2 regions of the Mesorhizobium sp. WSM4308 genome follow, and region 1 is predicted to be linked to the other one. Evidence: riboswitches for the same ligand, from Rfam matches in the RefSeq annotation. Region 1 holds a riboswitch; the other holds the start of a gene.
What was found. A riboswitch is a leader RNA that binds a small molecule or an ion and turns the genes downstream of it on or off. The one in region 1 is predicted to bind S-adenosylmethionine.

Region 1 (3,405 bases):
CCTCGTTCGGACCGGAGATCCTGATCGGCGACCTGCCTTCCGACATCCGCGGCACCTCGCGCATCGTGCGCGACGGCAAGACGCTATGGGAAAAGCCGTTCCTGTCGGGCGAAGCGAACATGTCGCACACCATCGCCAATCTGGAACACCATCACTTCAAATATTCGGCGTTCCGCCAGCCGGGCGACGTGCATGTGCATATGTTCGGCACCGCGACACTGTCCTTCGCCGACGGCGTCAAGACCGAGGCCGGCGATGTGTTCGAGATTGAGGCCGGGGATTTCGGCCTGCCGCTGCGCAACCCGCTCGAGATCGAAAAACCAGTGAAGGTGGCGGTGAAGGCGCTTTGAGATAGCGCCAATATCCTGGGAGAGAAAATGAACGGGATGGGGCTTGGTTTCATCTTAGCGGGCTTGGCCCTATCCCTCGCCTGTTCTTCCTCCGTGGCTTACAGCGCCGGGCGGCGCCTGCCGCCGACAGGATCCATTTCGAGATCTGCATTTTCTTGTTCGCCTTGAGCGCCGCCATACCGGCGACCGACAGGCCAGCCACGCATGATGTGCCGGCAGGCAAGTATCTTGCCTGGCGGCAATCGGGGTTCAGCGCGCGGCGCGGAAATGCTTGGAGAGCTTCAGGCCCTGTGCCTGGTAGTTGGAGCCGAGATCGGTGCCGTAGAGCGCCTGCGGCCGCTTCAGCATGTGCTCGTAGACCAGCCGGCCGACGATCTGGCCATGGTCGAGGATGAACGGCACTTCGTGGCTGCGCACTTCAAGCACCGCCCGGCTGCCGGTGCCACCGGCCGCCGAATGGCCGAAGCCCGGATCGAAGAAGCCGGCATAATGGACGCGAAATTCGCCGACCAGCGGGTCGAAGGGCGTCATCTCGGCAGCATAGAGCGGCGGCACATGCACCGCCTCCTGGCTGACGAGAATGTAGAATTCGTCCGGATCGAGCACCAGTTCGCCGGCACCGCTCTTGTGGATGGGTTCCCAGAAATCGACGACGTCCTGCGCGGCGCGCTTGTCGACATCGACAAGGCCGGTGTGATGCTTGCCGCGATAGCCGACCAGCCCGTCACCGTCGCCCTTGAGATCGATCGACAGCGCGATGCCGCCGCCCGAAATATTCGGCGGCTCGGTGGCGACCAGCATCTGCGCGCGGTGCAATTCATGCAATTCGGCTTCCGAGAGCAGCGCGTTGCCGGTGCGGAAGCGGATCTGCGACAGGCGCGAGCCGGTGCGCACGACGATCGGGAAGGTGCGCGGGCTGACTTCCAGGTAAAGCGGACCGTTGTAGCCGGCGGCGATCTTGTCGAACTCGTGGCCACGGTCGGTCATGACGCGGGTGAAAATGTCGAGCCGCCCGGTCGAACTCTTCGGATTGGCCGAGGCGGACACGGTTGGGGGCAGCGCAAGGCTTTCCAGCAGCGGCACGATGTAAACACAGCCCGTTTCCAGCACGGCGCCATCGGCGAGGCTGAACTCATGCAGCTTCAGCCGATCGAGTTTGTCGGCAACCCGATGATCCGGACCCGGCAGGAAGGACGCCCGCACCCGCCAGGCCTTGTCGCCGAGCCTGAGATCGAGGCTGGCCGGCTGGATCTGGTCGGCATCGAGCGCGCGCGGCGACTTCAGCGCGCCGGACTGGAACAGCGCCGAGATATCCTGATCGGGAAGAATGCCTGTCTGCCGCAAGGCTCCGCTCCTAGGCCAGACGATTTTCCTGCTGCAGGTTCTCGCCGCAAAACCGTGAAACACTTTTGCGGAACCTGCTTGGTACAAACCTCTTAATGAAGCCGGCAATTGACGCAAGCGTGGTACGGGTCTAAAGGGTCGTTATCCCGTGGTGATTTGGCCGGTCGGCTTGCAGCCACGTTAAACAAGTCGCTAAAGGACCGTTGGCCGCGAGGCTGTATGGACCGGTTGCGACTTTCGCGACCGGTTTTTTTGTGTCTGGAACAAAAGCAATGAGCAGCAAGAAGCGCAACTGGAAGCCTCAAACAGCCCTCGTGCATGGCGGAACCCTGCGTTCCGGCTTCGGCGAGACCTCCGAGGCGATGTACCTGACCCAGGGCTATGTCTATCAAACGGCGCAAGCCGCCGAAGCCCGCTTCAAGGGCGAGGAGCCGGGCTTCATCTATTCGCGCTACGCCAATCCGACCGTCGACATGTTTGAAAAGCGCATGTGTGCGCTCGAAGGCGCCGAGGATGCGCGCGCCACGGCATCGGGCATGGCGGCAGTAACGGCGGCGCTTCTTTGCAGCGTCAAGGCCGGTGACCACATCGTGGCGGCGCGCGCGCTGTTCGGCTCCTGCCGTTGGGTGGTCGAGACGCTGGCACCGCGCTACGGCATCGAGGCGACGCTGGTCGACGGCACCGATATCGCCAACTGGGAAAAGGCGGTCAGGCCCAACACCAAGCTGTTCTTCCTGGAAAGCCCGACCAACCCGACATTGGAAGTGGTCGACATCGCCGCTGTGGCTGCGCTCGCCAATTCGATCGGCGCGCGGCTTGTCGTCGACAATGTCTTTGCCACGCCTCTCCAGCAGAAGCCGTTGCAGCTCGGCGCGCATATCGTCGTCTATTCGGCCACCAAGCACATCGATGGCCAGGGCCGCTGTCTCGGCGGCGTGATCCTGTCGGACAAGAAGTGGATCGACGAGAATTTGCATGACTATTTCCGCCACACCGGCCCCAGCCTGTCGCCCTTCAACGCCTGGACGCTGCTGAAGGGCCTGGAGACGCTGCCGCTGCGTGTGCGCCAGCAGACGGAGAGCGCCGGCAAGATCGCGGATTTCCTCGCCGAGCAGCCGCAGATTGCCCGCGTCATCTATCCCGGCCGCGCCGACCATCCGCAGGCCGAGATCGTCAAGAAGCAGATGTCGGGCGGCTCGACGCTGATTTGCCTCGACGTCAAGGGCGGCAAGCAGGCGGCTTTCGCCCTGCAGAACGCGCTCGACATCGTGCTGATCTCGAACAATCTCGGCGACGCCAAGAGCCTGATCACCCATCCGGCGACGACCACGCACAAGAATTTAAGCGAAGAGGCGCGCGCCGAACTCGGCATCGGGCCAGGAACGCTCAGGCTGTCGGTCGGCCTTGAGGATACCGACGACCTTCTGGAAGACATCGCGCAGGCGCTGAAGGGCGCCAAATAGGGAGCCGTCGAGGCAGCGTCGTCCGCGCCGCGATCAGGCGCGCGACGACGCCTCTTCCAGTTCGGCGGCCTTGGTGCCGATGATCATCGCATTGCCGCGCCAGTCGACGGCGCCGCCGAGCCAGCCGCGCGCCCACATGGTTGGAAGCATCAAGTCCCGCGCAATCATCGCCGCGACCGTGCGCGGCGACAGGTGCCAGCCCTTGGACCAGGCCAGGGCGCATTCCGGTAGATAAAAGGCCGCCAGCA
Region 2 (3,405 bases), on a different contig from region 1:
GCCCTTGACGAACAGCGACAGACGCACCCGCCAATGGCCGAAATTGGGGAAGGAGACGATCGCCCGGTTGCCGATGCGGAGCAACTCGTCGAGCACCAGCTTCGGGTTGCGGGTGGCCTGCAAGGTCTGCGACAGGACGACGAAGTCAAAACCCTTGTCGGGATAGAACTCGAGATCCTTGTCGGCGTCGCCTTGGATGACGGAGAGGCCGCGCGCCACGCATTCGTTGACGCCGCGCTGCGACAGTTCCAGTCCGCGGCCGTCGACCTGCTTGGTGTCCTGCAGCAATTCAAGCAGCGAGCCGTCGCCCGAACCAACATCGAGCACGCGGGACTGCGGTGGGATCAGATTGGCGACGACCTCGAGGTCGACGCGCTGGCTGCCGTTGACGCTCATGATGTCGTCTCCTTTGCGGCGCATGATCCCGATCCTGAAAGGCTGCAACTTTCCGGGGTCATGCGCTTAGCCCTCTCGCCCGCGCCGCGGAGCCGATGAAGCCGTTGATGGCGGCGAACAGTTCCGGCTCGTCGAGCAGGAAGGCATCGTGGCCACGGTCGGTCTCGATCTCGACGAAGGACACGGACGCGCCGGCGGCGTTGAGCGCGTGCACGATCGAGCGGCTTTCTTCGGTCGGAAACAGCCAGTCCGATGTGAATGACACCAGGCAGAAGCGGGTCTTGGTGCCGGCAAAGGCATCCGCCAGCCGCCCGCCATGATCGGCGGCGAGGTCGAAATAGTCCATCGACCGCGTCATGTAGAGATAGGAATTGGCGTCGAAGCGGTCGACGAAAGTCATGCCCTGGTGGCGCAGATAGCTTTCGATCTGAAAATCGGCGTCGAAGCCGAACGTCAGCGCTTCGCGGTCCTGCAAGTTGCGGCCGAATTTTCGATGCAGGGCGGCTTCGGAGAGATAGGTGATGTGGGCGGCCATGCGCGCCACCGCCAGGCCTTTTTCCGGGCGCTTGCCGTGTTCGAAATATTTGCCGCCATGCCAGTCCGGATCGGCCATGACGGCCTGCCGGCCGACCTCGTGGAAGGCAATGTTCTGTGAGGAATGGCGCGCGCCGGTGGCGATCGGCAGCGCCGAAAAGACGCGCTCGGGATAGCTCGACGCCCATTCCAGCACCTGCATGCCGCCCATCGAGCCGCCGAGCACGCAGAACAGTTTCTCGATGCCGAAATGGTCGATCAGCATCTGCTGCGCCCGCACCATGTCGCGGATAGTGATGACGGGCAGGTCAAGCCCATAGGGCTTGCCGGTGGCGGGGTTGGTGGAAGCTGGCCCGGTGGAGCCCAGGCAGCCGCCGATGACGTTGGAGCAGATGACGAAGAAACGGTTGGTGTCGATGATCCTGCCGGGGCCGATCAGCACTTCCCACCAGCCCGGCTTGCCGGTCACCGGATTGGTGCTGGCGACATGCTGGTCGCCGGTCAGCGCATGGCAGACGAGGATGGCATTGGAGCGGGCATCGTTCAGCGTGCCGTAGGTCTGGTAGGCGATCTGGAACGGCGACAGCAGCGTGCCGGCGTCGAGCTTGAGCGGCTTGTCCGCCCCGAAGCGCAACACCGGGCTCGACGGCTGGTCGGCCTCGTTGTTGGTCTTTCCTGCGCGCAGAGCGGCCATTCTCGTCTCACCTATTGCATCATATCGGGCGAAAAATCGCCGCCGATGCGTCCGTCCGGCCGGCCGCGGACAATAAAAAACCGGCATTGCCATTCGCAAAGCCGGTTACGTCACGCAAACGGCCCTTTAGCGAATTGTTTAACGTGGCTGCAAGCCGACCGGCCAAATCACCACGGAACTGTTGCTGCCCTTCTAGAACTCGCCCGCCCTGCCGTCAATGCCGACATCCGGGCCGCTGCTGGCACCACTGCCACCCCTCGACATTATCGGCCACGGCTTGTATTTCCGCTGCGGCCTCCGGAGCGAGGCATTTTCGACGGATTTTGCAAAAATGAACCAGACACCGGATCAGGCACGTCCAACCCCGCGCGCGGGCATCATGGACATTGACGCCTATGTGCCGGGCAAGAGCGCCGCACCCGCCGGTGTCGCCAAGGTCTACAAGCTGTCGTCCAACGAGAACCCGCTTGGCCCGTCACCGAAGGCGATCGAGGCCGCGCGTGAAGTCGCCGCCAGGCTCGACATCTATCCCGACGGCACCGCCAGACGGCTGCGCGAGGCGATCGCGGAAGTGCATGGCCTCAACGCGCAGAACATCATCTGCTCCAACGGCTCAGACGAGATCCTCGGCCTGCTGGCGCAGACCTATCTGGCGCCCGGCGACGAGGCGATTTTCACCGAACACGCCTTCATGGTCTACAAGATCTACATCCAGTCGGCCGGGGCTGCGCCGATCGCGGTCAAGGAGACCGATGAGCGGGCCGACATCGATGCGATACTGGCGGCCGTCACGCCGCGCACGAAGATCGTGTTCCTTGCCAATCCCAACAATCCGACCGGCACCTATGTGCCGTTCCAGGAGGTGCGCCGCCTGCATGCCGGCCTGCCCAAACATGTGCTGCTGGTGCTCGACGCGGCCTACGCCGAATATGTCCGCCGCAACGACTATGAGGCCGGCATCGAACTGGTTGGCAGCGCCGAGAATGTGGTCATGACCCGCACCTTCTCCAAGATCGGCCTCGGTGGCGCGCGGATCGGCTGGATGTATGCGCCCATGCACATCGTCGACGCCATCAATCGCGTCCGCGGTCCCTTCAACGTCAATGCGACGGCGATCGAGGCCGGCATCGCGGCAATCCGCGACCGCGCCCATGTCGAGCGCAGCGTGGCGCATAACGAGACCTGGCTGACCTGGCTGAGCCAGGAGATGACCGGGCTCGGGCTGCGGGTGACGCCCAGCGTCGGCAATTTCCTGCTCATTCACTTTCCCGACGATCAGAAGCATTCGGCGGCCGCGGCGGACGACTATCTGACCGCGCGTGGGTATATATTGCGGCGCGTTTCCGGCTACGGCTTCCCCAACGCGCTGCGCATGACCGTCGGCACGGAAGAGGCCAATCGCGGCGTTGTCGCCGCGCTCACGACATTCCTGAAAAGCTAGAACGCCCGAAAAGCAGGAACACCATGACATCACCGATGTTTGAAAAGATCGCGCTGGTCGGCATCGGCCTGATCGGCTCGTCGCTGGCCCGCGTCATCCGACGCGAAGGCCTTGCCGGCCACGTTGCCATCTCGACCCGCAGCGCCGCGACGCTGAAGCGGGCGGAGGAACTTGGACTGGGCGATTCCTACACGACGGATGCGAAGGAAGCGGTCCGCGATGCCGACCTGGTCATCGTCTCGGTGCCGGTCGGCTCGTCCGGCGCGGTGGCTGGGGAGATCGCGCCGGCGCTGAAGAAGGGCGCCACCCTCACCGATGTCGGCTCGACCAAGGCCTCGGT

Region 2: another riboswitch for S-adenosylmethionine. It lies ahead of CK227_RS06200 (homoserine O-acetyltransferase); the one in region 1 lies ahead of CK227_RS05525 (O-succinylhomoserine sulfhydrylase).

Annotation. Positions count from the first base shown of each region.
Region 1 is NZ_NSFW01000002.1:566,939-570,343, reverse strand. Features, by position in the region: gene araD1 (AraD1 family protein) at 1-350, shown strand, start outside; gene CK227_RS05530 (2'-deoxycytidine 5'-triphosphate deaminase) at 600-1,694, opposite strand; SAM riboswitch at 1,833-1,910, shown strand; gene CK227_RS05525 (O-succinylhomoserine sulfhydrylase) at 1,967-3,157, shown strand; gene CK227_RS05520 (ceramide glucosyltransferase) at 3,191-3,405, opposite strand, start outside.
Region 2 is NZ_NSFW01000003.1:91,672-95,076, reverse strand. Features, by position in the region: gene metW (methionine biosynthesis protein MetW) at 1-396, opposite strand, end outside; gene CK227_RS06200 (homoserine O-acetyltransferase) at 455-1,624, opposite strand; SAM riboswitch at 1,731-1,808, opposite strand; gene hisC (histidinol-phosphate transaminase) at 1,956-3,065, shown strand; gene CK227_RS06190 (prephenate/arogenate dehydrogenase family protein) at 3,089-3,405, shown strand, end outside.